DNA from 3 places in the Streptomyces sp. P9-2B-2 genome. Region 1 is predicted to be linked to each of the others. Evidence: predicted binding sites of a transcription regulator. Region 1 holds the regulator's gene; each other region holds the start of a gene.
What was found. Region 1 encodes HrcA, which represses chaperone genes, less so after heat shock. Its sites were predicted from a motif close to TTNGCACTCNGNNNNNCNGAGTGCNAA; they were not measured.

Region 1 (10,066 bases):
GGTCGTCGCCCCACACCCGCTCCACCAGCTCGGCGTCGTGCCGGCCCTCCACGTAAATGCGCCCGGCGCGGGCGACCCGTGCGCGGGCGCCGGGGACGGCCAGGGAACCGGAGGCCGTACGCGCCGGAGTGGTGGCGGCCGGTCTGCCCTGGGGGCGTACGAGGGTGACCACCCGCCCCTCCAGGAGGAAGCCGCGCGGCTCCATGGGGAAGACGCGGTGCTTGCCGAAGCGGTCCTCCAGGGTGACCGTCGGGCCCTGGGCGGTCTTCTCGCAGCGGATCACGGCGCCGCAGAAACCCGAGGTGACCTCCTCGACGACCAGATCGGGATCGGCGGGCACCTCGGGCGCCGGGCGCTGCTTCTTCCAGGGTGGGGTGAGGTCGGGGCTGTAGTGCCTGTTCTGCATCGAGTGGGGCCTGTCCGTGGGTGAGCGGGCGGGGGTCAGGAGGGGGCGACGCCGAAGCGGGCGGCGAGGGCGGCGCGCTGGGCGCGGACGAAGGCGGCGTCCACCACGGCGCCGTGGCCGGGCACATACCGCGCGTCCTCGCCGCCGAGGGCCAGCAGCCGGTCCAGTGCGCCGGGCCAGCGCTGCGGCAGCGCGTCCGGGCCCGCCTGGGGTTCGCCGGACTCCTCGACCAGATCGCCGCAGAAGACGATCTCCGGGGACCCGCCCCGGCCCGGTACCAGGACCGCGAGATCGTGCGTCGAGTGCGCGGGGCCGACATTGGCGAGCAGCACCTGCCGGTCGCCGAGCTCGACGGTCAGCTGGTCGTGGACGTGGTGGTGCGGGGCGACCAGCAGATCGGCGGCCTCGGCGGCCGCGTCGCGGTCGACGCCGTGCCGGATCGCGTCGTGCCGCAGCGTGTCCTTGCCGCGGCGCAGCAGATCACCGAGACCGGCCGCGCCGAAGACCTTGACGCCCGCGAACGCGGCGGTGCCCAGGACGTGATCGAAATGCGGGTGGGTGAGCGCGACATGCGTCACGTCCCGGCCCAGCACCCCGCGGATCGCCCGTCGCAGATCCGCGCCGTCGCGCAGGGTCGCGCCGGTGTCGACGATCATGACGCCGGTGGTGCCCGCGATCACGCCGATCGTCTCGTCCCAGCCCGGCATCCGGCGCCTGGCGACACCGTCACCGAGCTGTTCCCAACCGGCCTCTTCCCAAGACGTATGCATACCGAGACGCTAGCGCCATCGCGATAGCGTTGCCCGACAGATCGGCCGAACACGGGCACCGGGCGGGTGCTGTGTGCGGCCGCCCTTGCCGTGTCCGTGCTACTCGGCCGTACACTGGCTCAAGGTCTGGCACTCGGCCCGTGTGAGTGCCAGGAGAGTCGAGACGGCGGACGGCCGGACTGGAGGTGCGCGGGATGCTCAGTGAACGCAGGCTCGAAGTGCTGCGCGCCATCGTCCAGGACTATGTCGGGACGGAGGAGCCGGTCGGCTCCAAGGCCCTGACCGAACGCCATCAGCTCGGTGTCTCCCCGGCCACCGTCCGCAACGACATGGCCGTCCTGGAGGACGAGGGTTTCATCGCCCAGCCGCACACGAGTGCCGGGCGCATCCCGACCGACAAGGGCTACCGCCTCTTCGTCGACAGGCTGGCCGGTGTGAAGCCGCTGTCCAGTCCGGAGCGGCGGGCGATCCAGAACTTCCTGGACGGCGCCGTCGACCTCGACGACGTGGTGGGCCGCACGGTCCGGCTGCTGGCGCAGCTGACCCGGCAGGTCGCGGTCGTGCAGTACCCGTCCCTGACCCGGTCCACGGTCCGGCACGTCGAGCTGCTGGCCCTGGCCCCGGCCCGGCTGATGCTGGTGCTGATCACGGACACCGGGCGGGTCGAGCAGCGGCTCATCGACTGCCAGGCACCGTTCGGCGAGACCTCGCTGGCGGATCTGCGGGCCCGGCTCAACAGCCGGGTCGTGGGGCGCCGGTTCGCGGATGTGCCGCAGTTGGTGCAGGATCTCCCGGAGTCCTTCGAGCAGGACGACCGCGGCACGGTCTCGACAGTGCTGTCGGTGTTGCTGGAAACTCTGGTGGAGGAGACCGAAGAGCGGCTGATGATCGGCGGCACCGCCAATCTCACGCGCTTCGGGCACGATTTCCCCCTGACCATCCGGCCGGTGCTGGAGGCCCTTGAGGAGCATGTGGTGATGCTCAAGCTGCTCGGGGAAGCCAAGGACTCGGGCATGACCGTACGTATCGGGCATGAGAATGCCCACGAAGGCCTGGCGTCCACATCGGTCGTCACGGTCGGCTACGGTTCGGGCGACGAGGCAGTCGCCAAACTCGGCGTGGTCGGACCGACCCGCATGGACTACCCCGGAACGATGGGAGCGGTACGCGCAGTGGCACGTTACGTCGGACAAATCCTCGCGGAGTCGTAAGTGGCCACGGATTACTACTCGGTCCTCGGTATCGGACGCGACGCCTCGCAGGACCAGATCAAGAAAGCCTTCCGCCGGCTGGCGCGCGAGCTGCACCCGGACGTGAACCCGGATCCGAAGACCCAGGAGCGGTTCAAGGAGATCAACGCCGCTTACGAGGTGCTCTCGGACCCGCAGAAGAAGCAGGTCTACGACCTCGGCGGCGACCCCCTCTCGCAGGCGGGCGGCGGCCAGGGCGCGGGCGGCTTCGGCGCGGGCTTCGGCAACTTCTCCGACATCATGGACGCGTTCTTCGGCACCGCGTCGCAGCGCGGGCCGCGCTCGCGCACCCGCCGCGGCCAGGACGCCATGATCCGGCTCGATGTCGAGCTGACCGAATCGGCCTTCGGCACGACCAAGGACATCCAGGTCGACACCGCCGTCGTCTGTACGACGTGCAGCGGCGAGGGCGCGGCGCCGGGTACCTCGGCGCAGACCTGTGACATGTGCCGCGGCCGCGGTGAGGTCTCGCAGGTCACCCGGTCGTTCCTGGGCCAGGTCATGACCTCGCGGCCGTGCCCGCAGTGCCAGGGCTTCGGCACGGTCGTCCCGACGCCGTGCCACGAGTGCGCGGGCGACGGGCGGATCCGCTCCCGCCGCACCCTGACCGTCAAGATCCCGGCCGGTGTCGACAACGGCACCCGCATCCAGCTCGCGGGCGAGGGCGAGGTCGGCCCCGGCGGCGGCCCCGCCGGTGATCTCTACGTGGAGATCCACGAGCTGCCGCACCCCACCTTCCAGCGGCGCGGCGACGATCTGCACTGCACGGTCACCATCCCGATGACGGCGGCGGCGCTGGGCACGAAGTGCCCGCTGGAGACGCTGGACGGGGTCGAGGAGATCGACGTCCGGCCCGGTACCCAGTCCGGCCAGTCGATCCCGCTGCACCAGCGCGGTGTGACCCATCTGCGCGGCGGTGGCCGCGGCGACCTCATCGTCCATGTCGAGGTGCAGACGCCCACCAAGCTCGAACCCGAGCAGGAGGAGGCGCTGCGGCGGCTGGCCAAGCTGCGCGGTGAGGAGCGGCCCACGGGGCAGTTCCAGCCGGGACAGCAGGGTCTGTTCTCGCGGCTGAAGGACGCTTTCAACGGGCGATAGCCCAGGTCGGCCCGGGGGTCCGCGGAGGTTCCCCGGGCCCGGTTGACAGCCACCGCCCCTGTTCGGGGCGGTGGGATGGGCGTGACACGATGTGCTCATGCCCACCGCACCAAGCGATCTCTGCCGCTACCCGATCGTGCAGGCCCCGATGGCGGGAGGCGGCTCCGGACCCGAGCTCGCCGCCGCCGTCTGCGAGGCCGGCGGTCTCGGCTTCCTCGCCGCCGGCTACAAAACCGCCGACGGGATGTACCAGGAGATCAAACAGCTGCGGTCGCTGACCGACCGGCCCTTCGGCGTCAACCTGTTCATGCCGCAGCCCTCCCTGGCCGACGGCTCCGTCGTCGAGGTCTACCGCGAACAGCTCGCCGGTGAGGCCACCTGGTACGAGACCGAACTCGGCGACACCGACGGGCCCATCGACGACGGCTACGAGGCCAAGCTCGCGATACTGCGCGAGGACCCGGTGCCGGTGGTGTCCTTCACCTTCGGCTGCCCCTCGCGCGCCGTCCTCGACGCATTCGCCAAGGTCGGTACGTACACCATCGTCACGGTCACCACCGCAGCCGAGGCACAGGCCGCGCAGTGGTCGGGCGCGGACGCGGTGTGTGTGCAGGGCGTGGAGGCCGGCGGCCACCAGGGCACCCACCGGGACGACCCGCATGCGGACGGGACCGGCGCGGGGCTCGGGCTGCTGGCGGCGCTCGGCCAGATCCGGGAGGCCGTACAGATCCCGATGATCGCCGCGGGCGGGCTGATGCGCGGGGCGCAGATCGCGGCGGTGCTGGCCGCCGGGGCGACCATGGCGCAGCTGGGCACCGCCTTCCTCGCCACCCCCGAGTCGGGCGCCAACCCGCTGCACAAGCAGGCACTGACCAACCCCCTGTTCACCCATACGGAGTTGACCCGGGCGTTCTCCGGGCGGCCGGCCCGCGGGCTGGTCAACCGCTTCCTGCGCGAACACGGCCCCTACGCACCGGCCGCCTACCCGGCCGTCCACTACCTCACCTCCACCGTGCGCAAGGCCGCCGCCAAGGCGGGCGACGCCCAGGGCATGAACCTGTGGGCGGGGCAGGGACACCGGCTGGCGCGGGAGCTGCCCGCCCGCCAGCTGGTGGAGGTGCTGGCGGCCGAACTGGACGCCGCGCGCGCCGCGTTGCAGCGCCCCGCCAACGGCGGCGCGGCATGACCGCGCCGGTGTTCCTCGTCGAGTCCCTCGCGGGCGTACGGGCCGGTGGCACCCTGATGCTGGACGGTCCCGAGGGCCGGCACGCGGTGTCGGTGCGCCGGCTGCGGGCCGGTGAAGAGGTCGTCCTGACGGATGGTCACGGCACCGGCGCCTACGGCACGGTCGCCGCTGTCGAGGGCAAGGACCGGCTCACCGTCGCGGTCACCGGACTGCGCACCGAGGACCCGCCCCGCCCCACGATCACCGTCGTCCAGGCGCTCCCCAAGGGCGACCGCGGGGAGTTGGCCGTCGAGACGATGACCGAGACCGGGGTGGACGCCATCGTGCCCTGGCCGGCGGCGCGTTGTGTCACCCAGTGGAAGGGCGAGCGGGCCGCCAAGGCGCTGGGCAAATGGCGGGCCACCGCCCGCGAGGCCGGCAAGCAGTCGCGCCGGCTGACCTTCCCCGAGGTCGCCGACCCGCTGACGACCAAGCAGGTGGCCGCGCTGCTCGCCGACGCCGACTTCGCGGCCGTCCTCCACGAGGAGGGCAGCGCACCGCTCGCCACCGCCGAACTCCCCGCCGAGGGCCGGATCGTGCTCGTCGTCGGCCCGGAAGGGGGAGTCTCCCCGGAGGAGCTCACCGCCTTCGCCGAGGCCGGCGCGAGGCCTTACCGGCTGGGGGCGAGCGTGCTGCGCACGTCGACGGCCGGGACGGCGGCCGTCGCGTTGCTGTTGGGGCGTACGGGGCGGTGGGCCTAACCGGTCCGCTGCGCTTTGCTTTTGCCCCACGTTTTTGGCTTTTTCGCCGTGGGGGTTGCTCGGCGTTTGTGGCCCGCTGACGCGGTGCCCTCGCCGTTTTTCGCCTGCGGCGGGCGGGTCCGCTGCGCGGGGCTGTTGGGTGCGGTGACGGGCCTGCGCGGGTGGGGGTGTCCGGACTGCTTCGCTTTACGTCCGGACACCCCCACCCGCTCCGGCCCGTCACCTCCCGTTGAGGGGTGGGGAGAGGCCGGCGGGGGGTTGGTGTGGGTGGTTCGGTGCCGCTGGTGGGTTTTGGGCACAGACGTGGCGGCTGCCTCCTGGGTCAGGCTGTTGGGCGTGTGATTGCGGCTGCTGTTGCGCACAGTTCTGGGAGGGTGCCGGCGAAGGTCGGGAGTAGCTGGAGAGCTACGGCCCAGGCTTCGGGGTCGGGGCCCAGGTGTGCGGTGGTCAGTGTGGCTGCTTGTGTGTGGAGTTGCCGGCGGTCGGGCTTTTGCTCTGCGGAGTTGAGGGCGTGGCGGAGGTGGGAGAGGGCCCGGCGTGCGGGGGCGGCGTGGGTCAGGATGTCTTCGGGGGTGAGTGTGCCGTTCCGGAGGGCGATTTGGGGCCATGCGGTGCTGTGGCGGTCCAGCTCCGGGGTGTTCGGCAGGAGGGCCAGCAGTAGTTCGCGTGGGCAGTCCGTGCGTTCCGCGAGGTCCTGGGCCACGCTGGGGGTCAGGCTGCCGGAGCGGTACGCCACGATCAGCTCGGGCCAGGGGAGCGGGATGCCGTCGCCGGTGAGTTTGTGCGGCTGGCTGCCGTCGTAGCCCGGCGCCTTGTTGAGGAACTCCAGCAGTTTCTCCGGGTCCTCCTCGGCGGCCAGGCGGGCGCGCAGCCGGTCGAGGCCGTCCGGGAGGTCGAGGAGCTTCTCGGTCTGCCGGCGGAGGGTGACCGGGAGGCGGTCCAGCGCCAGGATCTCGCGGACCGCGTCGGGGCCGCCGCGCTGCCATACGGCCACCAGGAGCCGCAGCCGGGCCGCGGGTATCCGCAGCTTCAGCCGCCCGATGAGCGTGCGCGCCACGCCCAGGTCACCGGAGTCCAGGCCGGCGATGAGCCAGTGACGGTAGTGGCCGAGGTTGGTCTCCCGCAGGACATGGAGCAGTTCGTCGGGGACGGGGCGGGTGCCGCCGCCGCGCAGCCGCCCGGCGAGCATCCGCACCCGTTCCTGCTGGTCGATGCGGCAGTGGAAGAACAGGTTGGCGTCCACCCGGGGTTCGTCGAGGTCGAGGAGGTACGCCAGCCTCTCGGGGGAGAGGGACGGGGTGGCGGCCTGGGCGGCCTGTGCCGCCACGCCGTGGGCGGCGATGACCGCCTCCCGGACGGCCGGTGCCGGATCGCCGTATACCAGGAGGTGCTGCACGGCGCGGGCGTCGAAGTGCGGGACGACGGCGATCTGGGCCTCTTCGGAGGCGCACTGGAACAGGTTCAGGAACGCGGCGCGGGACGCCTCGGGGGGAGTGGCCGGGAACACCGCCTCCAGGGGGCGTGGCCAGCTGGTGTTGCGCTTCTGGCGGGAGGCGGCCGAGGCGGCGTCGTCGATGAGCTCGGCGACACTGCCCCGGGCCCGGCCCATCCGGGCGTAGCAGGTCAGCCAGTTGACCGGGTCGGTGCCGAGCCGGTCGAGCAGCCCGGCGAGGGCCTTACGGGTCGGCTCGTGGTCGTAGGGCAGCGAGCCGAGCACCTCCACCGCCGGTGTCACCTCCGCCAGCAGGCGGTCCACCGGCAGCCGGCCCGTACGGAGACCGCGCCCGAGGGCGTCGTCGAAAGGCACCTTGCCGGCCGCCGCCTCGGGCCCCACCAGCGCCTCGAACGGCAGCTCGGCGGCGACCCGCGCGGTGGTCCAGGGGCTGGCGCGGAAGCACTCCATGACGAGGTCGTCCGGGCAGCCTTCCCACCGGGTGAGCTGCAGCAGGCGGTTGCCGTTGTGGCGGCCGTAGCCGTGCGACGGCTCGGTCTCGAAGGGCAGGCGGGCGTGCTCGCGGCGGACCAGTTCCCAGTCCAGGGCGGCGGGTCGGGGACCCGGGTGGCTGCCCTCACGGAGCATCATCAGGGCCCGCAGCGCGTCGGGGTCGGTCCATTCGCCGGCCGGCCGCCGCTCCCTCAGGAAGGACTCCGGGTCGTCGTCGGCCGCGGCCTCCCGCATCAGGTCCAGCAGCTCCGGGCGCCCGAGGTCGAAGTCCTCGATCCGCTCGACACCGTCGGCGAAGGCCAGCAGCCCCTTGGCGCCCGCGAGTTGCACCAGGGCGATACAGGCGTCGAGGGCGACCGGCATCGGGAGGAACCGGGCCACCTGGACCAGGGTGAAGGAGATCAGCTGGGGGAACGGGCCGGTCAGGACGGGAAGCAGCTCCATGCGGCCGGCCTCCTCCTGGAGCAGCGGGAGGAGACCGTCCTCGGCCTCCCAGCGCGGGTCCGTGGTGTCGGCGGCGCGCAGAATCGCCGGCAGCAGGTCCGGCAGGTCCCTCGCGCGCCTGGTCCGGTCCGGAGCGATGCGGTAGCGCGCCCGCCACACCGCGCGGGCGATCACCGGATCGCCGGTCTCCGCCGCCCGCAGCAAGAACGCCTCGGGATCGGCTTCCAGCGCGGCCCGCAGCGCCGCTCCGCCCGGCCCGGTCAGGGTCTCCACCATCTCCTCCGGCAGCCCGAACCGGTCGGTCAGCGCGGCCAGCAGCTCCGGGCGCAGCCGCTCGGCGAGCGCATCGGCGGTGTCCGGCGCGGCGAGCCGCAGGGCCGGACGGAGCTGGGTGGCGGAGCGGTGGTTCACGTGCGGGAGTCCCTTCGCGGGGCGGGCGGGCGGCCGTCCGCGGAACGGCACCGGGCCCTTCCGCAGCATGAAGATCGTGGCACGGCCCACTGACAACGCGACGGTGCGCCGGACGTGCCCCAGGGGCCGTCCGGCGCACCGCCGTTCACACTCGGAGGACCGGCCCGGCCGGCCGTCCCGTCAGATCAGCTCGGCTGCCAGCGTGATGTTCTTGACGCCCGCCAGCGCCTGGCTCACCGGGCAGTTGGCCTTGGCGTCCTGGGCCGCCGCCTGGAAGTCCTCCTCGGACAGGCCGGGGACACGGGCCTTGACGGTCAGGGCGATGCCGGTGATGCCCTCACCGGGCTGGAAGGTGACATCGGCCTGGGTGTCCAGGGCCTCGACGGTGTACCCCTTGCCGGCCAGGCCGTGCGAGAAGGCCATCGAGTAGCAGGAGGAGTGGGCCGCGGCGATCAGCTCCTCGGGGCTGGTGACGCCGTTGGGCTGCTCCGCGCGGGCGGGCCAGTTCACGTCGTACGTACCGACCTTGGAGGACTCCAGGGCGACGGTGCCCTTGCCCTCCAGGAGGTTGCCTTCCCAGTGGGTCTTGGCGGTGCGCGTGGTTGCCATGGTGCAGAACTCCCGGTTGTGGGCGAAAGGGATCACCGCCCAGCTTAATGATCCGGCGGCCCGGCGCCCGGCCGATCCGCGGGCGTGCCCGCCGCGGGGCCGGGCCCGGGCGGGCGCGGCCGCGCGGCGGGGGCCGGGTGGACGCTCCGGTGCGGCCCGCCCGGTAGCATCCGAGGCCGTGCGCACCGTGCGCCGGACGGATGACCTGGGAGGAGCCACCCGTGGCGGGAGAACCGCAGGCCGACTGCCTGTTCTGCAAGATCGTGGCGAGGGAGGTGCCGGCGACCATCGTCCGGGAGACGGAGACCACGGTCGCTTTCCGCGACATCAACCCCCAGGCGCCGACCCATGTCCTGATCGTCCCCAAGGTGCACTACCAGGACGCCGCGGCCCTCGCCGCCGCCGAACCGCAGATCATCGCCGACATACTGCGGGAATCCCGGGAGGTCGCCGCCGAGGAGAAGGTGGAGGACCGGGGCTACCGGGTCGTCTTCAACACCGGCGCGGGCGCGGGCCAGACCGTCTTCCACGCGCACCTGCACGTGCTCGGCGGCCGCGGCCTCCAGTGGCCTCCCGGATAACCGACCGTGTCCGTACGTGAATTGGTGGTCCTCGGCACCGCCAGCCAGGTGCCCACCCGGCACCGCAACCACAACGGCTATCTGCTGCGCTGGGACGGCCAGGGGCTGCTCTTCGACCCCGGCGAGGGCACCCAGCGCCAGATGCTGCGGGCCGGGGTCGCCGCGCACGACCTGAACCGGATCTGCATCACGCACTTCCACGGTGACCACTCGCTCGGCCTGGCCGGTGTGATCCAGCGGATCAACCTCGACCGGGTGCCGCACCCGGTCACCGCCCACTACCCGGCCAGCGGGCAGCACTTCTTCGACCGGCTGCGCTATGCCACCGCCTACCGGGAGACGGTCCGGCTGGTCCAGCGGCCGGTCGCCGTCGACGGTGAGCTGGAGCGCTCGCCGGCGTACGTCCTGGAGGCGCGCAAGCTCTCCCACCCGGTCGAGTCGTACGGCTACCGCCTCGTCGAGCCGGACACCCGCCGGATGCTGCCGGACCGGCTGGCGGAGCACGGTATCGCCGGGCCGGACATCGGGCGGCTCAAGCAGCTCGGTGAGCTGAACGGCGTCACCCTCGACGAGGTGAGCGAGCGGCGGCGGGGCCAGCGGTTCGCGTTCGTCATGGACACCCGGCT
Region 2 (10,066 bases), 950 kb from region 1:
GGCCCTGATGCCGGACGGCGCGACCCTGGTCAACACCGCCCGCGGCGCGCTGGTCGACGAGGCGGCCCTGCTGCCCGAGCTGATCACCGGCCGGCTGCACGCGGTCCTCGACGTCACCGAGCCCGAACTCCCGCGCCCCGGTTCGCCGTTGTACGACCTGCCGAACGTGCTGCTGACCCCGCATGTGGCGGGTTCGCTGGGCACCGAGCTGCACCGCCTGGCCGACCACGCCCTCGACGAACTCGAACGCTACGGCCGGGGCCGCCCGTTCCTCGCCCCCGTACGGCGGGAGGAGCTGCACCACTCGGCGTGAACCGGGCCCCGCCGGCGGGGAGTCCGGCGGCCGTGGCCCCGCGCGCCCGCCGGAAACCCGAAGACCCGGCCCCCGCCAATGCGGGAACCGGGTCTCGGGTGAAGCAGTCCGACGTGGCGCGTCAGCCGATGCGACGGCTCACGTCAGTGCGGGACAGCTCGCGTCAGTGCGCGTGGCCGTGACCGTGACCGGCCTCCGGCTCCTCCTCGGCGGGCTTCTCGACGACCAGGGTCTCGGTCGTCAGCAGCAGCGAGGCGATCGACGCGGCGTTCTCCAGGGCGGAGCGGGTGACCTTGACCGGGTCGATGACGCCGGCCTTGACCAGGTCGCCGTACTCGCCGGTGGCGGCGTTGAAGCCGTTGCCCTTGTCCTGCTCGGCGACCTTCGCGGTGATGACGTAGCCCTCGAGGCCGGCGTTCTCCGCGATCCAGCGCAGCGGCTCGACGACGGCGCGGCGGACGACGGCGACACCGGTGGCCTCGTCGCCCTCCTTGCCGAGGGAGCCCTCCAGCACCTTGGCGGCGTGGACCAGCGCGGAGCCACCACCGGAGACGATGCCCTCCTCGACCGCGGCGCGGGTCGCGGAGATGGCGTCCTCCAGACGGTGCTTCTTCTCCTTGAGCTCGACCTCGGTGGCCGCACCCACGCGGATGACGCAGACGCCACCGGCGAGCTTGGCGAGGCGCTCCTGGAGCTTCTCGCGGTCCCAGTCAGAGTCGGTGGACTCGATCTCGGCCTTGATCTGGTTGACCCGGCCGACGACGTCCTCGGAGTTGCCGCCACCGTCGACGATGGTGGTGTCGTCCTTGGTGACGGTCACCCGGCGGGCGGTGCCGAGCACGTCCAGACCGGCCTGGTCGAGCTTGAGGCCGACCTCCTCGGCGATGACGGTGGCACCGGTGAGGGTGGCCATGTCGCCGAGCATCGCCTTGCGGCGGTCACCGAAGCCGGGGGCCTTGACGGCCACGGCGTTGAAGGTGCCACGGATCTTGTTCACGACCAGGGTCGACAGGGCCTCGCCCTCGACGTCCTCGGCGATGATCAGCAGCGGCTTGGAGGCACCGGCCTGGATGACCTTCTCCAGCAGCGGCAGCAGGTCCTGGATCGAGGAGATCTTGCCCTGGTGGATCAGGATGTACGGGTCCTCGAGGACGGCCTCCATCCGCTCCTGGTCGGTGACCATGTACGGCGAGAGGTAGCCCTTGTCGAAGGCCATGCCCTCGGTGAAGTCCAGCTCCAGACCGAAGGTGTTGGACTCCTCGACGGTGATGACACCGTCCTTGCCGACCTTGTCCATCGCCTCGGCGATGAGCTCGCCGACCTGCTTGTCCTGCGCGGACAGACCGGCCACGGCAGCGATGTCGGACTTGTCGTCGATCGGACGGGCGGTGGCGAGAAGCTCGTCGGAGACGGCCTTGACGGCGGCGTCGATGCCCTTCTTCAGGGCGGCGGGGGAGGCGCCGGCGGCGACGTTGCGCAGACCCTCACGGACCAGCGCCTGGGCCAGCACGGTGGCGGTGGTGGTGCCGTCACCCGCGATGTCGTTGGTCTTGGTCGCCACCTCCTTGACGAGCTGGGCGCCGAGGTTCTCGTACGGGTCGTCGACCTCTACCTCACGGGCGATGGTGACACCGTCGTTGGTGATGGTCGGCGCGCCGAACTTCTTGTCGATGACGACGTTGCGGCCCTTGGGGCCGATGGTCACCTTGACGGTGTCGGCAAGCTTGTTGACGCCGCGCTCAAGGGCGCGACGGGCGTCCTCGTCGAACTTCAGGATCTTCGCCATGGGTTGCTTCAAGTCCTCTCATTGCGATCCTCGGCCACGACGTGGGGACCGCTGTCGCTCAAACGAACTGCGCCCCTGCCCCGGGTTGATTAGACGCGGGAACCAGGGGCGCAGATCACGGCAAAACTGGGTGACTTACTTCTCGACGATCGCGAGAACGTCGCGAGCCGAGAGAACGAGGTAGTCCTCGTTGTTGTACTTCACCTCGGTGCCGCCGTACTTGCTGTAGAGCACGACGTCGCCGACCTTCACGTCGAGCTCGACGCGCTTGCCGTCCTCGACCCGGCCCGGGCCCACGGCCAGGACGACGCCCTCCTGGGGCTTCTCCTTGGCGGTGTCCGGAATGACCAGGCCCGAGGCCGTGGTCTGCTCGGCGTCGAGCGGCTGGACCACAATGCGGTCCTCAAGCGGCTTGATGGCAACCTTGGAGCTGGTGGTCGTCACGATCCGACCTCCCCCTTCGGAGATCTCACGGGGTTAACTGTCTGAGGTGGCGACCAGGTGGATCCGTCGTCGCGGGTGCCGGACCTGCCCGTCGCTGTGTCTGGCACTCCCCACTGGAGAGTGCCAACGCCGAGACTATGACGCGGTTAGCACTCGGTCAAGCGGAGTGCCAGCGCGGCGGGGAGCTCTTCCCGCGACGCCGGTTGACCGGCCGTGCCAGGGCCCGGTTTCCCGGCGGCCCGGCTTCGGCGATCATGGCCATCTACAGCGGGGGCGGGGCGGGTTACGAGGCAGGCAGCTTCCCGCCAAATCGGACATGCCTTCCCCTTCCTCGCAACCACGCCCTCGGCTGCCTCGTCTCTTCCCTCGACTGACGGGCCGACGAACCGGGCCCGCACCCGGCCGGCCGGCGGCCCCGACAAGATGGCGGAGGAATAGCCGTGCGTGCACCGACCAGAGTTCCCCGGAAGGCCCGGGTGCCGGAGCGGGATGTCGAGCGCACCATGACGTTCGCCGCCCTCGCCCAGGCACCGGACCGGCGGAGAACCGAGGCCCGGCTGCTCGCCCTCGTCGTCCTGATCACGGTCTTCGGCTACACCTACACCGGTCTGTCGATGCGCGGCCTGCACCCCGGCGGACTGGCCGTCTTCACCGCCGGCATGCTGTTCATGACGCTGGTCCCACATCTGGTCCTGCGCCGCTACGCGCCCCGCGCCGATCCGCTGATCCTGCCGCTGGCCACCCTGCTGACCGGAATCGGCCTGGTGCTGCTGCACCGCCTCGACCTCACCTACGCACAGACCCCCCGGCTGAAGACCGCCCAGGCGGCCAACGGCCAGCTGCTGTGGACGGTGATCGGGGTGATGGTCTGCCTCGCCATCCTGCTGCTGCTGCGCGACCACCGCATCCTCCAGCGCTACATCTATCTGACGATGGTGATCGCGCTGGTGCTGCTGATGGCACCGGCCTTCTTCGGCGCCGATATGTACGGCGCCAAGCGCTGGATCCTGCTGGGGCCGCTGTCGTTGCAGCCCGGCGAGTTCGTGAAGATCATGATCTCGGTGTTCTTCGCGGGCTATCTCACCGTCAACCGCGACGCCCTGGCACTGGCCGGCCGCCGCGTCATGGGCATCCAGCTGCCCCCGGGACGGCAGCTCGCGCCGATCTTCACGATCTGGGCGATCAGCCTGCTGGTGCTGATCTTCGAACGCGACCTGGGCACTTCGCTGATCTTCTTCGGCGTCTTCGTGATCATGCTCTACATGGCCACCGACCGCACCAGTTGGGTGGTGTGCGGCCTGCTGATGGCCACGGTCGGCGCGGCCGTGGTCGGCTCCCTCGAACCACATGTCCACGGCCGGGTCACCGCCTGGCTCGACCCGATGCGGGCCTTCACCAAGGAGGGCCAGGCCGAGCACATGTCCAACCAGCTCGCCGAGGCCCTGCTCAGCTTCGGCAGCGGCGGCATCAGCGGCAGCGGCCTCGGCCAGGGCCACCCCGAACTGATCGGCTTCGCCGGCAACAGCGACTTCATCCTCACCACCGTCGGCGAGGAGCTGGGCCTGGCCGGGGTCATGGCCGTGATCATGCTCTACGTCCTGCTGGCCCAGCGCGGCCTCCGCGTCGGCCTGAGCGCCCGCGACCCCTTCGGCAAACTCCTGGCCGTCGGCCTCTCCGGCGCGCTCCTCCTCCAGGTCTTCGTCGTCTCCGGCGGCGTCACCGGCCTCATCCCCCTCACGGGCAAGGCCCTCCCCTTCCTCGCCAAGGGGGGCTCCTCGTTGGTCGCCAATTGGGTCATGGTGGCCTTGCTTTTGCGGATCAGCGACCGTGCGCAAAGGCGGCGTGAGCCGCTTTAATTCCCACGTTTTCGGCTTTCCCGCCGTCTGGGACCTCGCCGCTTGTAGCCCGCTTCGCGGTGCCCCCGCCGGTCCGCTGCGCTTTGCCTCTCGCCGTTGCGCCTGCGGCGGGCCGGGTCCGCTGCGCGGGGCTGTCGGGGTGCGGTGACGGGCCTGCGCGGGTGGGGGTTTCCGGACTGCTTCGCTTTACGTCCGGAAACCCCCACCCGCTCCGACCCGTCCCCTCCCGTTGAGGGATGGGAGAAACGTTGATCGGGGTTCCCGTAGGTGGTCCGGTGCGCCTTGTCGGTCGCAGTGAACTGGCTACGAGTGGCACGCCCCCACTCACCGTCACTCACTCCCCCAACGGGAGGGGACGGGCCGGAGGGGCCGGTGTGTGGGACGTAAAGCGAAGCAGTCCCACACACCGGCCCCGGAGGTCCGTCACCGCACCCGACACCCACCCAGCCCGCCGCAGGCGCAACGGCGGGGGCACCGCGAAGCGGGCCACAAACGGCGAGCAACACCCACGGCGGGAAAGACAAAAACGTGGGAGGACAATGACACCGTGAATGACGGAGACACCTTCGCCGACCTCCTCGCCCCGGAGGGACAGGCCCTGCTGGCCGAGTTGCGGGATCACGACCCGGCGGATGAGCTGGCGGCAGCCACCCGGCTACGGCGGGCGCACCCCGCGGCGCTGGTATCGGCCGCGCTGGGGCAGGCGCGGTTGCGACAGCGGGCGGTGGCGAAGTTCGGGGCGGACGCCTGGCGGATGTACTTCACGCCGAACGGGGTGGAGCAGTCCACCCGCGCCACGGTGGCGGCGCACCGCGCGACCCGGCTCGCCGCGCTGGGCGTGCGTTCGCTGGCCGATCTGTGCTGCGGTATCGGCGGGGACGCGATCGCCCTGGCGCGTGCCGGGATCCGGGTGCTGGCGGTCGACCGTGACCCGCTGGCCTGTGCGGCGGCGCGGGCCAACGCGGAGGCGCTGGGGCTCGCGGAGCTGATCGAGGTGCGCTGTGCGGATGTGACGGAGGTGGATACGGCCGGGTATGACGCGGTGTTCGTCGATCCGGCGCGGCGCAGCAAGGCGCGGGGTGGCCGGATTTTTGACCCCGAGGCGTACTCGCCGCCGCTGTCCTGGGCCGTCGAGGCGGCCCGTAAGGCACCGGTCGCGGCGTTGAAGATCGCGCCGGGGGTGCCGCACGAGGCGCTGCCGGAGGACGCCGAGACGGAGTGGATCTCGGACGGGGGCGACGTCAAGGAAGCCGTGGTGTGGTTCGGCGCGGCGGGGGACGGGGCGGACCGCGTCACGCCCGGCGGCCGCCGGGCCACACTGCTGCCGGCCGGGGACTCGCTGCTGGGCGCGGGGCTGCCGGACCCCGAGCCGGGGCCGGTCGGCGACTGGCTGTACGAGCCGGACGGCGCGGTGATCCGGGCCCATCTGGTCGCGGATGTCGCGGAGCAGCTCGACGGCCGGCTGCTCGATCCGACCATCGCGTACATCACCGCGGACCGGCTGACGGCCACCCCGTACGCGACGGCCTACGCGATCACCGATGTGCTGCCGTTCCACGTCAAGAAGCTCAAGGCGCTGCTGCGGGAGCGCGGGGTCGGGATCGCAGTGATCAAGAAGCGCGGCTCGGCGGTGGAGCCGGAGGAGCTGCGCAAGAAGCTGAAGCTCGGCGGCGGCCGCGCGTCCTGCACGATCTTCCTCACCCGGGTCGCCGGCGCCCCCACGATGCTGCTGGGGCACCCGGCCACGGACCCGGTCACGCCAGGTCGGTGAGGTCCTCGGCGTAGATCTGGGAGAGCGGCTGCGGGCCGATGTACTGCTGGCAGGTGCACTGGCCGGCCTCGTACTGCACCGGCTTGTGGTCGGCGTCCCAGGCGACCGCCATCTCCACCCGCTCATGGCACTTGCCCTTTTTGTCATGCTTGGCGAGGTGGTGGGTGCACCCGCACACCGGCTCCGGCGGCTTCTGGGCGGCGGCCAGCTCCTGCCGCTGTTGGCGGGCGGTCTCCAGGCGCTCCATCTTGCGTTCGTGCCGGGTGCGCAGCGCGGTGCGGGCGGTGTCGGCGACCTTCGCGAAGCCGCCCGCCATGAAGAAGATGAAGACCCACCAGAACCAGTCCACAGCCTGCCGCCTCCCCACTCGCACACTCGGTGCCCCAGTCAGGGTAAGACCTGGGGCCGGACAGCGGGCCGGGGGCGGCGTAAGGACTCGCAGAAGGACAAAGCGAGTCCTGGCCGGGCCTCAGGAGTAGAGGTTGTGCTTGCTCATCTCGTGGACGTGGTCATGGTCGTGGGAGTGGCCGTGCGGGTGGGCGGCGTCCTCGGGGGCCTCGCCGGGCACATGCGGCTCGGTGACCGGGAGGGACGAGTCCGCGGAGAGGTCCCAGGCGGAGGCCGGCCGGTTGCGGGCCACCATCTCCGCGCCGAGGGCCGCGACCATCGCACCGTTGTCGGTGCACAGCTTGGGCCGCGGCACCCGCAGGGTGATCCCGGCGTCCTCGCAGCGGCTCTGGGCCATCGCCCGCAGCCGCGAGTTGGCCGCGACCCCGCCGCCGATCATCAGGTGGTCCACGCCGTTGTCCTTGCAGGCCCGGACGGCCTTACGGGTCAGCACGTCCACCACGGCCTCCTGGAACGACGCCGAGACATCCGCCACCGGCACCTCCTCGCCGGCCGCCCGCTTGGCCTCGATCCAGCGGGCCACCGCCGTCTTCAGGCCGGAGAAGGAGAAGTCGTAGACCGGGTCGCGGGGGCCGGTCAGCCCGCGCGGGAAGCGGATCGCGTCGGGGTTGCCCTCGCGGGCGTAGCGGTCGATGACCGGGCCGCCCGGGAAGCCGAGGTGCAGCACCCGCGCGATCTTGTCGAACGCCTCACCGGCCGCGTCGTCGATGGTCGAGCCGAGCGGACGCACGTCGGAGGTGATGTCGGGGGCGAGGAGGAGGGAGGAGTGGCCGCCGGAGACCAGCAGGGCCATCGTCGGCTCGGGCAGCGGGCCGTGCTCCAGCTGGTCGACGCAGATGTGCGAGGCGAGGTGGTTGACGCCGTAGAGCGGCTTGCCGAGGGCGTAGGCGTACGCCTTGGCGGCCGAGACGCCGACCAGCAGCGCGCCGGCCAGGCCCGGTCCCGCGGTGACCGCGATCCCGTCGAGGTCGGAGGCCGCGACCCCGGCGTCCTTCAGGGCGCGCTGGATGGTGGGGACCATCGCCTCCAGGTGGGCGCGGGAGGCCACCTCCGGCACCACGCCGCCGAAGCGGGCGTGCTCGTCGACGCTGGAGGCGACCGCGTCGGCCAGCAGGGTGTGGCCGCGGACGATGCCGACACCGGTCTCGTCGCAGGAGGTCTCGATGCCGAGGACGAGCGGTCCGCCGCGTGAGTCAGCCATGGTTGTCAAGTTCCTTGTACGGAGGGTGCTTCGGAGGAGGTCTGGGTGGTGCGGCGCATCACCAGGGCGTCGTGGTTGCCGGGCTGGTAGTAGCCGCGGCGGAAGCCGATCGGCTCGAAGCCGAAGCGCTCGTAGAGGCGCTGGGCGCGGAGGTTGTCGACCCGGACCTCCAGCAGCACCTCATGGCATTCGAAGTCCGTTGCCGCGTGCAGGAGTTCGGTCAGCAGCCGGGCGCCGAGGCCGCTGCCCCACTGGTCGCGGGCGGTGGCGATGGTCTGGATGTCGCCGGTGCCGTCGACGGCGGCCAGCCCGCCGTAGCCCACCAGCCGGCTCTCCTGCTCGGCGACGAGATACCGGCGGGTGGCGGACGGGCCGCGGGCGTGCGCCAGCTCGGACCAGAACATGCCCGGCGACCAGGCGTCCTCGGGGAACAGCTCGCGCTCCAGCTCCAGCACCGGCGCCAGGTCCCACCAGCGCATCTCGCGCAGCGCGGCCGCCGGCCGGGCGTCGTCGCCGCGCCGGGGGTCCCCCGGGACAGCGTCCGGGGGAGGCGCCGGGGTGCGGGGTTCGGACGACGGGCGGGAACTCACCGGGGAGTGACCACCTTGTAGTTGGCGGGGACCTGGGCGTCCGGACGCCGCAGATACAGCGGCTGCGGCGGCAGCAGCTCCTCCCCCGCCGCGAGCTTCAGCGCGGCCAGGTCGGCCAGCGCGCCGGCGGACTGGTGCTCGGGCGCCTCGCGCCGTACGCCGGTGAAGACCGTGTCGTAGAGCACCGCGCCCGCGCCCACGGCCGGGACGCCGGCCACCTGGTCGGCGAGGTCCGCGGGACGGTCGACGGCCGGGTCGGTCAGCCTTGTGCGGGCATCGGCGTAGCGCGCCCAGTAGACCTCTTTGCGGCGGGCGTCGGTGGCCACGACGAAGGGCTCGGTCAGCCCGGAGGCGTGGGCGAGGCCGTCCAGCGTGCACAGACCGTGCACGGGGACGCCGAGCACGGCCCCGAAGGTGGCGGCGGTCACCAGGCCGACGCGCAGCCCCGTGTAGGGGCCCGGGCCCACGCCGACCACGATGTCGCTGACCGCGTCGAGCTTCTGCCCGGCCTCGGCCAGCACCCGGTCGACGGCGGGCAGCAGCAGTTCGCCGTGCCGGCGCGCGTCCACCTGGCGGGACTCGGCGAGAACGCGGGTGCCGTCATGGAGCGCGACGGTGACGGCGGGGGTGGCGGTGTCAAGAGCTAGCAGCAGCACGTCCTTAAGACTACGGCTCGGCGGGTGGTTCCCGTTCCCGGTGCTACCGTCGCCCCCGTAGCCCAGCAGCAAGCAGCCCGGCCTCCAGGCCCGGGACTCCCCGCCGGCGGCAGGGAGAGGGAGGAAAGGTGGCACAGCGGTGCCCGGTAAGAGCAGCACGATCGTCACCGCGCTGACCACGGCGGCCCTGGTCGTGGTCGGAGTGCTCGGCTACCAGGCCGCGGCGTCCGCCCCGGACACCCTCACCCGGGCCCGCAGCGACGGCCGCCACAGCGCCCCCGAGAAGCACCCGGCCCAGCAGGGCAAGAAGCACAAGACCCCGGCTCCGGCCCCGGTCCCGGCGGCGTCCGGCAAGGGCCAGCGGATCGTCTACTCGCTCGGCGCCAAGCGGGTCTGGCTGGTCACCGCGCAGGACAAGGCGCTGCGGACGTTCACGGTCGCGCCGAGCACCGTCAGCCCGCCGCCGGGCTCCTACGCGGTCGCCTCGCGGTCGGTCAGCGTCACCGGCTCGGACGGGATCGCGATCGAGCACGTGGTGCGGTTCGCCGGTGTCAGCGGGGTCACGGTCGGCTTCAGCGCCGCCGTGGACGGCTCGCGGCCCGACCCGGGTACGGGGAAGAAGACCGGCGGAATCCGTGAGTCGCGTGCGGACGGCAAGGCCATGTGGGACTTCGCGCCCACCGGCACCAAGGTCGTCGTCGTCTCCTGACCGCACGGCGCCCGGCGGGTCCGCTCTTCGCCCCTACGGGCTACGCCGCGTCGCGGCCTCCGGTGGACGCCGGCTCCTCGGACTCCTCCGCCGCCGGCTCCGCGGGCTTGTCCTGACGGGCCTCTTCGGCGGCGTCGGGGGGTGTGGAGACCGCGCTGGCCGCGGCGCCCGCCGCCAGCAGCTCGTTCATCGTCGGCGTCTCGCCGGCGCGCCCGGCCGCCGCGACGGGGCTGCCCTCGCGGCCGTCAGACGGGGGGAAGGGCTGGTGGGCCGACATGGACGCCTCCCGGGGCTCCTGGGGCAACCGACAGAAGCTAGGCTGGCTACTTAGG
Region 3 (10,066 bases), 2.4 Mb from region 1:
ACCGGCTGCGCCTTCCGGCGGGTACGCCCGTCATCCTCATCAGCCGGATGGCCCGCACCGAGGACGGGCGCACGGTCGAGGTCAACGAGATGATCCTCGACGCGTCCGCCTACGTACTGGAGTACGACTTCGACGCCTGAGCGCTCACGCCGCCCGGCGGGCCGCGTACTCCGGGATTTCGGTCATCGGGGGGCGTTCCTCGGTGTCGACGTCTGTGGTGCGGGGGACGAAGCCCTCGTTGCCGCGGTCGAACTGGGTGAGGCGGGGGCGGACCAAGTGGCCGCGGGTCAGGCGTAGTTGGGCGGTGCGGTAGATCGCGGCGGCCATCCGGCCGAGGGCCTGGCCGTCCTGGTGGCGGTGTTTGCGTACGCCGACGTCCACCTGGGCGAGGGCGTCGAGGCCGACGGTGTGCAGGGAGTCGACGAGCAGGCCGAGTTCCACGCCGTAGCCGACGGGGAAGGGGAGGCGTTCCAGGAGGGAGCGGCGGGCCGCGTACTCGCCGCCGAGGGGCTGGACGAAGCCGGCCAGCTGGGGCCAGTGGAGGTTGAGGAGCGGGCGGGCGACCAGCTCGGTGACCCGGCCGCCCTGGCCGGCCCCGGCACCCTCGTCGCCGGTCTCCAGCGGACGGTCGTACATCGCCTTCACGAACTGGATGTCCGGGTCGGTCAGCAGCGGGCCGATGATCCCGGAGACGAAGGCGGCGGAGAATTCGCGCAGGTCGGCGTCGATGAAGCAGATGATGTCGCCGGTGGTGGCCAGGAGGGAGCGCCAGAGCACCTCGCCCTTGCCGGGCAGCGCGGGCAGCCGTGGCAGGACGCTGTCGCGGGGGACGACCCGGGCGCCGGCCGCCGCGGCGACCTCGGCGGTGCGGTCGGTGGAGCCGGAGTCCAGCACCACCAGCTCGTCGACGAGGGGAACGGTCTCGGTCATCAGCTCGGCACGGATCACCGCCACGATCGCCCCGACCGTGGCCTCCTCGTCGAGCGCGGGCAGCACGACACTGACCGTACGGCCCGTCTGGCGCTTGGCCTCCAGAAGCTGCCCCAGCGGACGGTCAGCGGCGGACCAGGAGTGGCTGGTCAGCCAGCTCTCGACCTCTTCCAGCACGTCTACTACTCCTCGGTCGCCGCCCGATCGGCGGCCTGTGTGATCCATCTCGCGGTTCGGACGACTATCTCAACTGTCAGTGCCTTCGGTTACAGTCTTGAACAACGCGGATGACCGTCGCATGTCGGGGTCCCCGCGCCACAAATGCCTGGGTTCAGTCCCAGCGCCATACCGCTCATCCAGAGGGGCAGAGGGATACGGCCCGTTGAAGCCCCGGCAACCCTCCAGCCGGTCTTGCCGCCAGGACGCTGACGTCCCGCGCGCGTGAGGCTCCCGGCTAGGGAAGGTGCCAAATCCGTCTCGTGGCGAGATTCGCTGCGAGGAAGATGAGGAGAAAGGGCCTCGCCTCCATGGCTGTGCAAGTCACCGAAAACACCCCCACCGTCGCTCTGGGCCCCGCCGCAGCTCTGTCCTGCCGCGAGTGCGGACAGCGCTTCCCGCTCGGCCCGATCTTCGCGTGCCAGGAATGTTTCGGGCCGCTCGAAGTCGCCTACGACCTGCCGAGCGGCGACCCCGAGAGCCTGCGGAAGCAGATCGAGGCCGGTCCGGACAACATCTGGCGCTACGCCCCGCTGCTGCCCGTCCCCGCCGACGTGGCCGACAAGCCCAACCTGAACCCCGGTTTCACCAAGCTCGTCAAGGCCGACCGGCTCGCCGCCGAGCTGGGCGTCACCGGCGGTCTGTACGTCAAGGACGACTCCGGCAACCCGACGCACTCCTTCAAGGACCGCGTCGTGGCGATCGCCGTCGAGGCCGCCCGCGCCTTCGGTTTCACCACCCTCTCCTGCTCCTCCACCGGGAACCTCGCCGGTGCGGTCGGCGCCGCGGCGCGCCGGGCCGGATTCGAGTCCTGTGTGTTCATCCCGCACGACCTGGAGGCCGGCAAGGTCGTGATGGCCGCGGTCTACGGCGGTGACCTGGTCGGCATCGAGGGCAACTACGACGACGTCAACCGCTTCTGCTCCGAGCTCATCGGTGACCCGCTGGGTGAGGGCTGGGGTTTCGTCAACGTCAATCTGCGCCCCTACTACGGCGAGGGTTCCAAGACGCTCGCGTACGAGATCTGTGAGCAGCTGGGCTGGCAGCTCCCGGACCAGATCGTCATCCCGATCGCGTCCGGCTCGCAGCTCACGAAGATCGACAAGGGGCTCAAGGAGCTGATCGCCCTCGGCCTGGTCGAGGACAAGCCGTACAAGATCTTCGGCGCCCAGGCGGAGGGCTGCTCGCCGGTGTCCACGGCGTTCAAGGCCGGCCACGATGTCGTCCGCCCGCAGAAGCCGAACACCATCGCCAAGTCGCTGGCGATCGGCAACCCCGCCGACGGGCCGTATGTGCTCGACATCGCGCGCCGTACGGGCGGTGCCGTCGAGGATGTCAACGACGCGCAGGTCGTGGACGCGATCAAGCTGCTGGCCAGGACGGAAGGCATCTTCGCGGAGACCGCGGGCGGCGTGACCGTCGGCGTGACCAAGAAGCTGATCGAGGACGGCGTGCTCGACCCGTCCCTGACCACCGTCGTACTGAACACGGGTGACGGCCTCAAGACACTCGACGCGGTCGCCCCCACCTCCGGGCCCACGGCGACGATCCGTCCGAACCTGGACGCGTTCCGCTCGGCCGGCCTGGCCCGCTGAGGCCGACGGCCCGTCCGGCATCCGGCGGACGGGGCCGCGCCCAGCCCCCGAACTCGCACTCCGTACCCCTGGAAGGCAGAACCATGAGCGTCAAGGTCCGCATCCCCACCATCCTCCGCACGTACACCGGTGGCCAGGCCGAGGTCCCCGCCGAGGGCGCGACCCTCTCCGAGGTGATCGCCGACCTGGAGCAGAACCACCAGGGCATCGCGGCCCGGGTGCTGGACGACGCCGGCAAGCTGCGCCGCTTCGTGAACGTGTACGTCAACGATGACGATGTGCGCTTCGAGCAGGGCCTGGAGACGCCCACCCCGGACGGTGCGGGCATCTCGATCATCCCGGCGGTGGCCGGCGGCTGCTGATTTGCGCCAACTCTTCTCCTGCATGACCGGAATTGCCCCGTCCGCCAGAAAGCGGACGGGGCAATTCCATGTTGTGAAAGGAGATACCATTGGGGTGATCCCCCTCCGGATATCACCGTGCGCGTGCCGAACGCATATGTGTTCGCGATCAGTTGTGGCCAAAGTGTGGGCGGTATTTGTCGCCTAGGTGCCCTATGCCCGGCCTGACTTGCCCTGGAGAAACGGGATTTCGCCGCATATAGCCGATTCTCCGGCCCCGGAATTCTCGTCCGATTGACCTGTTGCTCTGGGCATCTGTGCAGATACATTCAGCGGCGGTCGACGCGTTCCGGCGCACACCCCACGGGCCTTTCGCGGGGTGAGGTCTGACCCGGGTCCGCGGAGTGCGGTCCTGCGCAAGGGCCAGTAATAGGGGAGTTAGGCATGGCTCAGGGCACCGTCAAGTGGTTCAACGCGGAGAAGGGGTACGGCTTCATCGCGGTCGACGGTGGTGCGGATGTTTTCGTCCACTACAGCGCGATCCAGATGGACGGTTACCGCACCCTTGAGGAGGGTCAGCGGGTCGAGTTCGAGATCTCGCAGGGCCAGAAGGGGCCGCAGGCGGACATGGTCCGGGTGGCCGGCTGAGGCGCCGACCGACTGCTGCGTGAGGAAGGCCCGTACCCCTGAGGGGGGTACGGGCCTTCGGCTGTCTGCGGGGTGGGGAGTGGGGGGGCTGCGGGGTGGGTGGGTCGCGCGGGGGCGGGGTGCGTGCGGCCCACTTGTCCCCCTAGGGGAGGGCGCCTTCACGGCAGCCTCGCGCCCGCCCGCTGCCCAACCGCGCCCTCCGGGCGGCTTGCGCCCACCCGTCGCCCGGCCACCACCCCTCAACGACGCCCTCCGGGCGGCTTGCGCCCACCCGTCGCCCGACCGCCACCCCTCAACGACGCCCTCCGGGCGGCTTGCACTCTCCTACCCCGAGTGCTAATCATTGCGTTAGCACTCTCCCAGTGAGAGTGACAAAGAAGGACCGGGTCGGCGAGGCCCGCGGATCGGTGGGGCAAGGAACCACACAGGTCTGCAGGTCGTCCGTCGCGGGCGCCAGCGCGGTCCGGAGCAATCCACCCCAGTCCGGGAGGACCACTTCACATGGCCAAGATCATCGCGTTCGACGAGGAGGCACGGCGCGGTCTCGAGCGCGGGATGAACCAGCTCGCCGACGCCGTCAAGGTCACCCTCGGCCCCAAGGGCCGTAACGTCGTCCTCGAGAAGAAGTGGGGCGCCCCCACGATCACCAACGATGGTGTTTCCATCGCCAAGGAGATCGAGCTCGAGGACCCGTACGAGAAGATCGGCGCCGAGCTGGTCAAGGAGGTCGCGAAGAAGACGGACGACGTCGCCGGTGACGGCACGACGACCGCGACCGTCCTGGCCCAGGCTCTGGTCCGCGAGGGCCTGCGCAACGTGGCCGCCGGCGCCAACCCGATGGCCCTCAAGCGCGGTATCGAGCGTGCCGTCGAGGCCGTCTCCGCCGCCCTGCTGGAGCAGGCCAAGGACGTGGAGACCAAGGAGCAGATCGCTTCGACCGCCTCCATCTCCGCCGCTGACACCCAGATCGGCGAGCTGATCGCCGAGGCCATGGACAAGGTCGGCAAGGAAGGCGTCATCACCGTCGAGGAGTCCCAGACCTTCGGTCTGGAGCTGGAACTCACCGAGGGTATGCGCTTCGACAAGGGCTACATCTCGGCGTACTTCGCCACCGACATGGAGCGTATGGAGGCGTCGCTCGACGACCCGTACATCCTCATCGTCAACTCCAAGATCGGCAGCGTGAAGGACCTGCTGCCGCTCCTGGAGAAGGTCATGCAGTCCGGCAAGCCGCTGCTGATCATCGCCGAGGACGTCGAGGGCGAGGCCCTGTCGACCCTGGTCGTCAACAAGATCCGTGGCACCTTCAAGTCCGTTGCCGTCAAGGCCCCGGGCTTCGGTGACCGCCGCAAGGCCATGCTCGGCGACATCGCCATCCTCACCGGTGGCACCGTCATCTCCGAGGAGGTCGGCCTCAAGCTGGAGAACGCCGGCGTCGAGCTGCTCGGCCGCGCCCGCAAGGTCGTCATCACCAAGGACGAGACCACCATCGTCGACGGTGCCGGTGACAGCGAGCAGGTCCAGGGCCGGGTCAACCAGATCCGCGCCGAGATCGAGAACAGCGACTCGGACTACGACCGCGAGAAGCTCCAGGAGCGTCTGGCGAAGCTGGCCGGCGGCGTGGCCGTCATCAAGGCCGGTGCCGCCACCGAGGTCGAGCTCAAGGAGCGCAAGCACCGCATCGAGGACGCCGTTCGCAACGCGAAGGCGGCCGTCGAGGAGGGCATCGTCGCCGGCGGTGGCGTCGCCCTGCTCCAGGCCTCCCAGGTCTTCGAGAAGCTGGAGCTCGAGGGTGACGAGGCGACCGGCGCCAACGCCGTGAAGCTCGCCCTGGAGGCCCCGCTCAAGCAGATCTCCGTCAACGGCGGCCTTGAGGGCGGCGTTGTGGTGGAGAAGGTGCGCAACCTGCCCATCGGCCACGGCCTCAACGCCGCGACCGGTGAGTACGTCGACATGATCGCCGAGGGCATCATCGACCCCGCCAAGGTCACGCGCTCCGCGCTCCAGAACGCCGCCTCCATCGCGGCGCTCTTCCTCACCACCGAGGCCGTCATCGCCGACAAGCCGGAGAAGGCGGGCGCTGCCCCGGCCGGCGGCGGCATGCCGGGCGGTGACATGGACTTCTGATCCTCGCGGATCGGAACGCTGATCCTCCCGGATCAACACGTCCAGACGTACGTCGGGGCGGCACCCTCCTTCCAGGGGGGTGCCGCCCCGGCGGCGTTTTCGGGGCGGGGCCGGGCGCCGTCGGGCGGGCTATCGCCGGCGGCCGATGAGGCAGCCCGCGAGGCACAGCGCCCCGGCCACGGACAGCAGCACGGCGCCGCAGAGGGTAGCCGGTGCGGGCGGGGCGTCGCGGTCGAGGGTGGTTTCGACGGCGACCTGGATCACGACATTGCCGTGCGCCGCGGGCAGCTTGGGCAGCGGCGGGAACGGGGGCGGTGTCTCGCCCCACAGGATCAGTGCCACCCCGCCGGCGGTCAGCACGAGCGCGGTGAGCGCCACGATCAGCCTGGCGCGCCAGGGGCGGCGTAATCGGATCAGCATGGCGCCGACCCTACTTACTGCCGCGCCGCGGTGCGGCAGGATCACGGTCGGCCGGCGGCGGCCGTACGGCTGGGTGCCGGTGGCCGTGCGGCCGCGCGCAAACGCTCCACGCGGGCGCGGACTTGGGCGGCCGTCGGGTCCGCCGGATTCCGCCGCCGGTCCGGTGGTGCCTCGCCCCGGCAGGGGCCGCAGACACCCCCGGGAAGCGCCTCGGGCCGACCCGGGGCGCGGCAGACGGTGCACTCCATGATCCGGAGGGGGCCGGACGACGGCCCTCGGGCCGGGCCGCCCGCTCCCGGCCCAGCGGCTTCGGGCGGCATCTTGGCGAGCAGCCGGGAGCGGGCGAGCCGTCCCGGGTGGTGGATGTGCGGGGGCAGCCCGGAGGTCAGGGCGGACAGCAGCTGGTCGCGGGTCGCGCCGCGCGCCAGCCATTCCTCCGCGAATGCTTCGAGGGACGCGCAGTCGTCAGCGGACAGCGTCATACGGGGTTCGGCGCGGCCGAGGGCGGCGAGGGCGGCGTAGCCGGGGGACCGCGGTTGGCGGGTGCGGACGTGGGCGTCGACGTCGACGTCGACGTGTGGAGCCTGCGGGCGCGGTGGCCCGGAGGTGGGAGGTGGGGCGTCACTGTCGCCGCCGCCGTCACTGTCGTCGTCGGTCATCGGAACGTTCCCGGCGCATAAGGCCATCCACCAGGAGTCGTCCCGGGCCGTACGCGAGAAGTACGTACGCGTCACCCAGAGCGGGCTGCCGCCGTCACTCGTGTGTGTCTCGGTGACCCGCCGCAGATGACCGGCCTCCGAGAGGCGGCGGAGCGCGGTCCGCAGGGCGCACTGCCCGTAGTCCGGCAACACCTTGGCCAGCGTCTTCACGGAGATGTCGGCACCCTCGGGCAGCCGGTCGAGGTAGGCGGCGATGGATGCCTCGCGGCGGGGGAGATGTGCGAAGTCGCCGGGGCGGGATGCCCGTTGGTCGGGCGCGGCGCGTTTGCCGTAGCCGGGGCGGGCGGAGGGGTGGGGGCGTGCGGACGCGCACGGGGCAGGGTTAAGGTTTTCACCAGCCATGAGATCGCTCTTTCCGATCTTGATGGTCAGACCCCGGTCGGTGTTGGTAGCACCTGCCGGGGTTGTTTGTTGCTGCGCACGCTAGACCGGCGCAGCAGGGTGTCGCAAGCCGGTCACGGAATGTCATCCACGCTGGTGTGAGCGGGAGTTGGCGGAACCGGGGGAGGGCGGGTGGGTTACTTCCGTCCACCCGTTCCTTGGAAAGAGGGCTCGGGGTCCGCGGCTTGAGCCCCGGACCCCGGGTGTCGTCAGGCGCCCTACAGGGAACTGGACTTGATGCCCTCGATGAACGCAGCCCATGCCGGTGCCCGGAACGCGAGCGCCGGGCCGTCCGGGTCCTTGGAGTCCCGGACGGGCACGATGCCGGGGTGGTCGTCGGAGACTTCTAGGCAGTCGCCGCCGTCGCCGCCGCTGTAGCTGGACTTACGCCAGACGGCTGCACTCAGGTCGTACTCAGCGCTGATCTTCATGCGCGTAATCCTCCGCCACTGATTCGATCAGGGCCAGGGAATCTTGGGGGGATAGTGCGCTGGCCCCGATCAAATCGTAAGTCAGTTCGTGGCGGGCGACCGTAGCCGGTTCGTCCTGCAGACAGCCAGTTCCCAAGCTTTGAAGGTAGGCGACCGGAGGCGCGTCCTTGAAGGTCATCAGCTTGACCGAGCCGTTCATCGACGCATGGTCCCCCGCCGAAAACGGCAACACCTGCACGATCACCCGATGCCTCCGGATCAGCTCCGCCACATGCCGCAGGGCCTTCGCCATCACCGCCGGACCGCCGGTCTTGCGGCGCAGTACGGCCTCGTCCAGCACCACCCACAACATCGGAGTTGTTGGATGGTCGAGAAGGAGCGCGCGTTCGAGTCGTGCCGTGACCGTCTCGCCGATCTCGGCCTCCGGTGCCGTCGGCTGGTACGCGCGGCAAACCGCCCACGCATACGCCTCCGTCTGCAGCAGCCCCGGAATCAGCTGCGGCGCGTACTCCTTGATGGTGGCGGCGACGGCTTCCGCCTCCGCCGCCTCCGCGAAATGGTCCGGATACTTCGACTTCGTCGCGGCCTCGCAGTTGCGGGTGAAGTAGCCGTCCGTGCCGAGGATCTCGTCGATCTTCACGGCGTACTCCATCTGCATCCGCCGCGTCCCGGCCTCCAGTTGGCCGATGAACGACCCGCTGACGAAGAGGGGACGGCCGAGTTCTTCCTGGGTGAGTCCCGCCTCTTCGCGCTTGTGCCGTAACTCGGCGCCGAGCATGGCGCGGGGTGACGAGGAGGGGTCGAGGGGTTTCGGTCCGGGCATCGCAGCAACTCCCTGTTACACACGATCGGTTGTTGGGTCTGCGCCTCTATGCAGGCTAGACCCGCAACCACCACGCTGTGTGCGCAACGGGAACACTCAGCGTGGAAGGTGATGATGACGACGATGACGGCGTGTGAGCGGGTGCAGCAGGCCGAGGATGTGACGGCGGAGCTGCGCACCGCACTTCAGAAGGCCGGGATCACCCTGCCGTCCCTCGGCGTCGACCCGGTGTCGTGTGCCGGCGGTTTCATGGCGCCCCTGGTCGAGCTGGGGCGCTGCAATCTGGACACCGCCCGGCGGCTCGCCGGTGTGCTGGCGGACTACGCCAGGACCGTCGCAGCCGAACACGGTCCGGAGGAGCGACGGCCGTGATCCCGCCGCCCGGAAGCTATGCGGTGGACGGGCGGGACGGGCGCGTCGGCCGGGTCATGGGCTGCGACGGGCCGTTCGTGCAGCTCCGGCCGCCCGGGGGTGGCACGGTGTGGAACTGCCCGCCGTATGAACTGCGTGCCGCCCCGCCGTCCGCCGTACTGGCCGCCCGCGTGCGAGAGCTGAACTGGCAGAGCCGGATGCCATGACCTCATGACGCCGAGGTCACTGTGGGCGGTGCGGAGGCGGCCGGCGACGCACCGGCCGCCGGGACGCTGCCCGGGCCGCCCGCACCGTCCGGGTCGCTGTTCAGCTCCGTCCGTGTGTGTCTGCTGAAGCCGAAGAAGTAGGTGGCGAGGAAGCCGACGAGGTAGCCGACGGCCAGGCCCAGGGCGTAGACGGCGAGGGTGGTGGCGAGCGGCTGGTTGCCCTTGACCAGGGGGAACAGGGCCCAGCCGGAGGGGCCGATGGCGGTGGAGCCGACGGCGTCGCCGAGTTGGTTGAAGAGGCCGACGAACGCGCCACCGGCTGCGCCGCCCAGGCAGGCGGTGATGAAGGGGCGGCCCAGGGGGAGCGAGACGCCGTAGATCAGTGGTTCGCCGACGCCCAGGAAGCCTGCGGGGAGGGCGGACTTGATGGTTCGGCGGATCGAGGGGTTGCGGGGGAGACGGAAGTAGACGGCGATCGCGGCGCCGACCTGGCCCGCGCCGGCCATGGCGAGGATCGGGAGCAGGACCGTGTAGCCCTGCTGCTCGATGAGGGTGGTGTGCAGCGGGATGAGGGCCTGGTGGAGGCCCAGCATGACGAGGGGGAGGAAGAGGCCGCCCAGGACGAGACCGGCGAACGCGCCGCCGTGGGCCAGCAGCCAGTTGGCGCCCGTGCCGATCGCGGTGGCGACCTCGCCCGCGACGTACATCAGGCCGAAGAGCGTGACCAGGCCCGTGACCAGGACCGTAACGGTGGGGGTGACCAGGACGTCCAGTGCCTCGGGGACGGTCTTGCGGCACCACTTCTCCACCTGGACGGCGAGCAGCGCCGCGGCCAGTGCGCCGAGCACCCCGCCCTG

Region 2: the regulator HrcA is predicted to act here: its motif matches at 2,690-2,716, upstream of groES (co-chaperone GroES).
Region 3: the regulator HrcA is predicted to act here: its motif matches at 4,044-4,070, upstream of groL (chaperonin GroEL).

The regions. Positions count from the first base shown of each region.
Region 1 covers NZ_CP129126.1:3,064,748-3,074,813, reverse strand. Annotated here, with positions in the region: gene QT196_RS13475 (DUF3097 domain-containing protein) at 1-406, opposite strand, end outside; gene QT196_RS13470 (MBL fold metallo-hydrolase) at 442-1,176, opposite strand; gene hrcA (heat-inducible transcriptional repressor HrcA) at 1,371-2,387, shown strand; gene dnaJ (molecular chaperone DnaJ) at 2,388-3,524, shown strand; gene QT196_RS13455 (nitronate monooxygenase) at 3,622-4,710, shown strand; gene QT196_RS13450 (16S rRNA (uracil(1498)-N(3))-methyltransferase) at 4,707-5,450, shown strand; gene QT196_RS13445 (hypothetical protein) at 5,773-8,250, opposite strand; gene QT196_RS13440 (OsmC family protein) at 8,431-8,859, opposite strand; gene QT196_RS13435 (histidine triad nucleotide-binding protein) at 9,081-9,440, shown strand; gene QT196_RS13430 (ribonuclease Z) at 9,447-10,066, shown strand, end outside.
Region 2 covers NZ_CP129126.1:4,012,873-4,022,938, forward strand. Annotated here, with positions in the region: gene QT196_RS17345 (hydroxyacid dehydrogenase) at 1-313, shown strand, start outside; gene groL (chaperonin GroEL) at 477-2,099, opposite strand; gene groES (co-chaperone GroES) at 2,235-2,543, opposite strand; gene QT196_RS17360 (FtsW/RodA/SpoVE family cell cycle protein) at 3,047-4,399, shown strand; gene QT196_RS17365 (class I SAM-dependent methyltransferase) at 4,947-6,170, shown strand; gene QT196_RS17370 (hypothetical protein) at 6,154-6,519, opposite strand; gene tsaD (tRNA (adenosine(37)-N6)-threonylcarbamoyltransferase complex transferase subunit TsaD) at 6,640-7,779, opposite strand; gene rimI (ribosomal protein S18-alanine N-acetyltransferase) at 7,785-8,258, opposite strand; gene tsaB (tRNA (adenosine(37)-N6)-threonylcarbamoyltransferase complex dimerization subunit type 1 TsaB) at 8,366-9,025, opposite strand; gene QT196_RS17390 (hypothetical protein) at 9,165-9,734, shown strand; gene QT196_RS17395 (hypothetical protein) at 9,775-10,011, opposite strand.
Region 3 covers NZ_CP129126.1:5,437,942-5,448,007, forward strand. Annotated here, with positions in the region: gene QT196_RS23955 (GntR family transcriptional regulator) at 1-140, shown strand, start outside; gene QT196_RS23960 (glucosyl-3-phosphoglycerate synthase) at 145-1,107, opposite strand; SAM riboswitch class I at 1,280-1,440, shown strand; gene thrC (threonine synthase) at 1,458-2,741, shown strand; gene QT196_RS23970 (MoaD/ThiS family protein) at 2,825-3,103, shown strand; gene QT196_RS23975 (cold-shock protein) at 3,527-3,730, shown strand; gene groL (chaperonin GroEL) at 4,232-5,857, shown strand; gene QT196_RS23985 (hypothetical protein) at 5,987-6,277, opposite strand; gene QT196_RS23990 (hypothetical protein) at 6,319-7,338, opposite strand; gene QT196_RS23995 (DUF397 domain-containing protein) at 7,596-7,808, opposite strand; gene QT196_RS24000 (helix-turn-helix transcriptional regulator) at 7,792-8,631, opposite strand; gene QT196_RS24005 (hypothetical protein) at 8,746-9,003, shown strand; gene QT196_RS24010 (hypothetical protein) at 9,000-9,209, shown strand; gene QT196_RS24015 (PTS transporter subunit EIIC) at 9,212-10,066, opposite strand, start outside.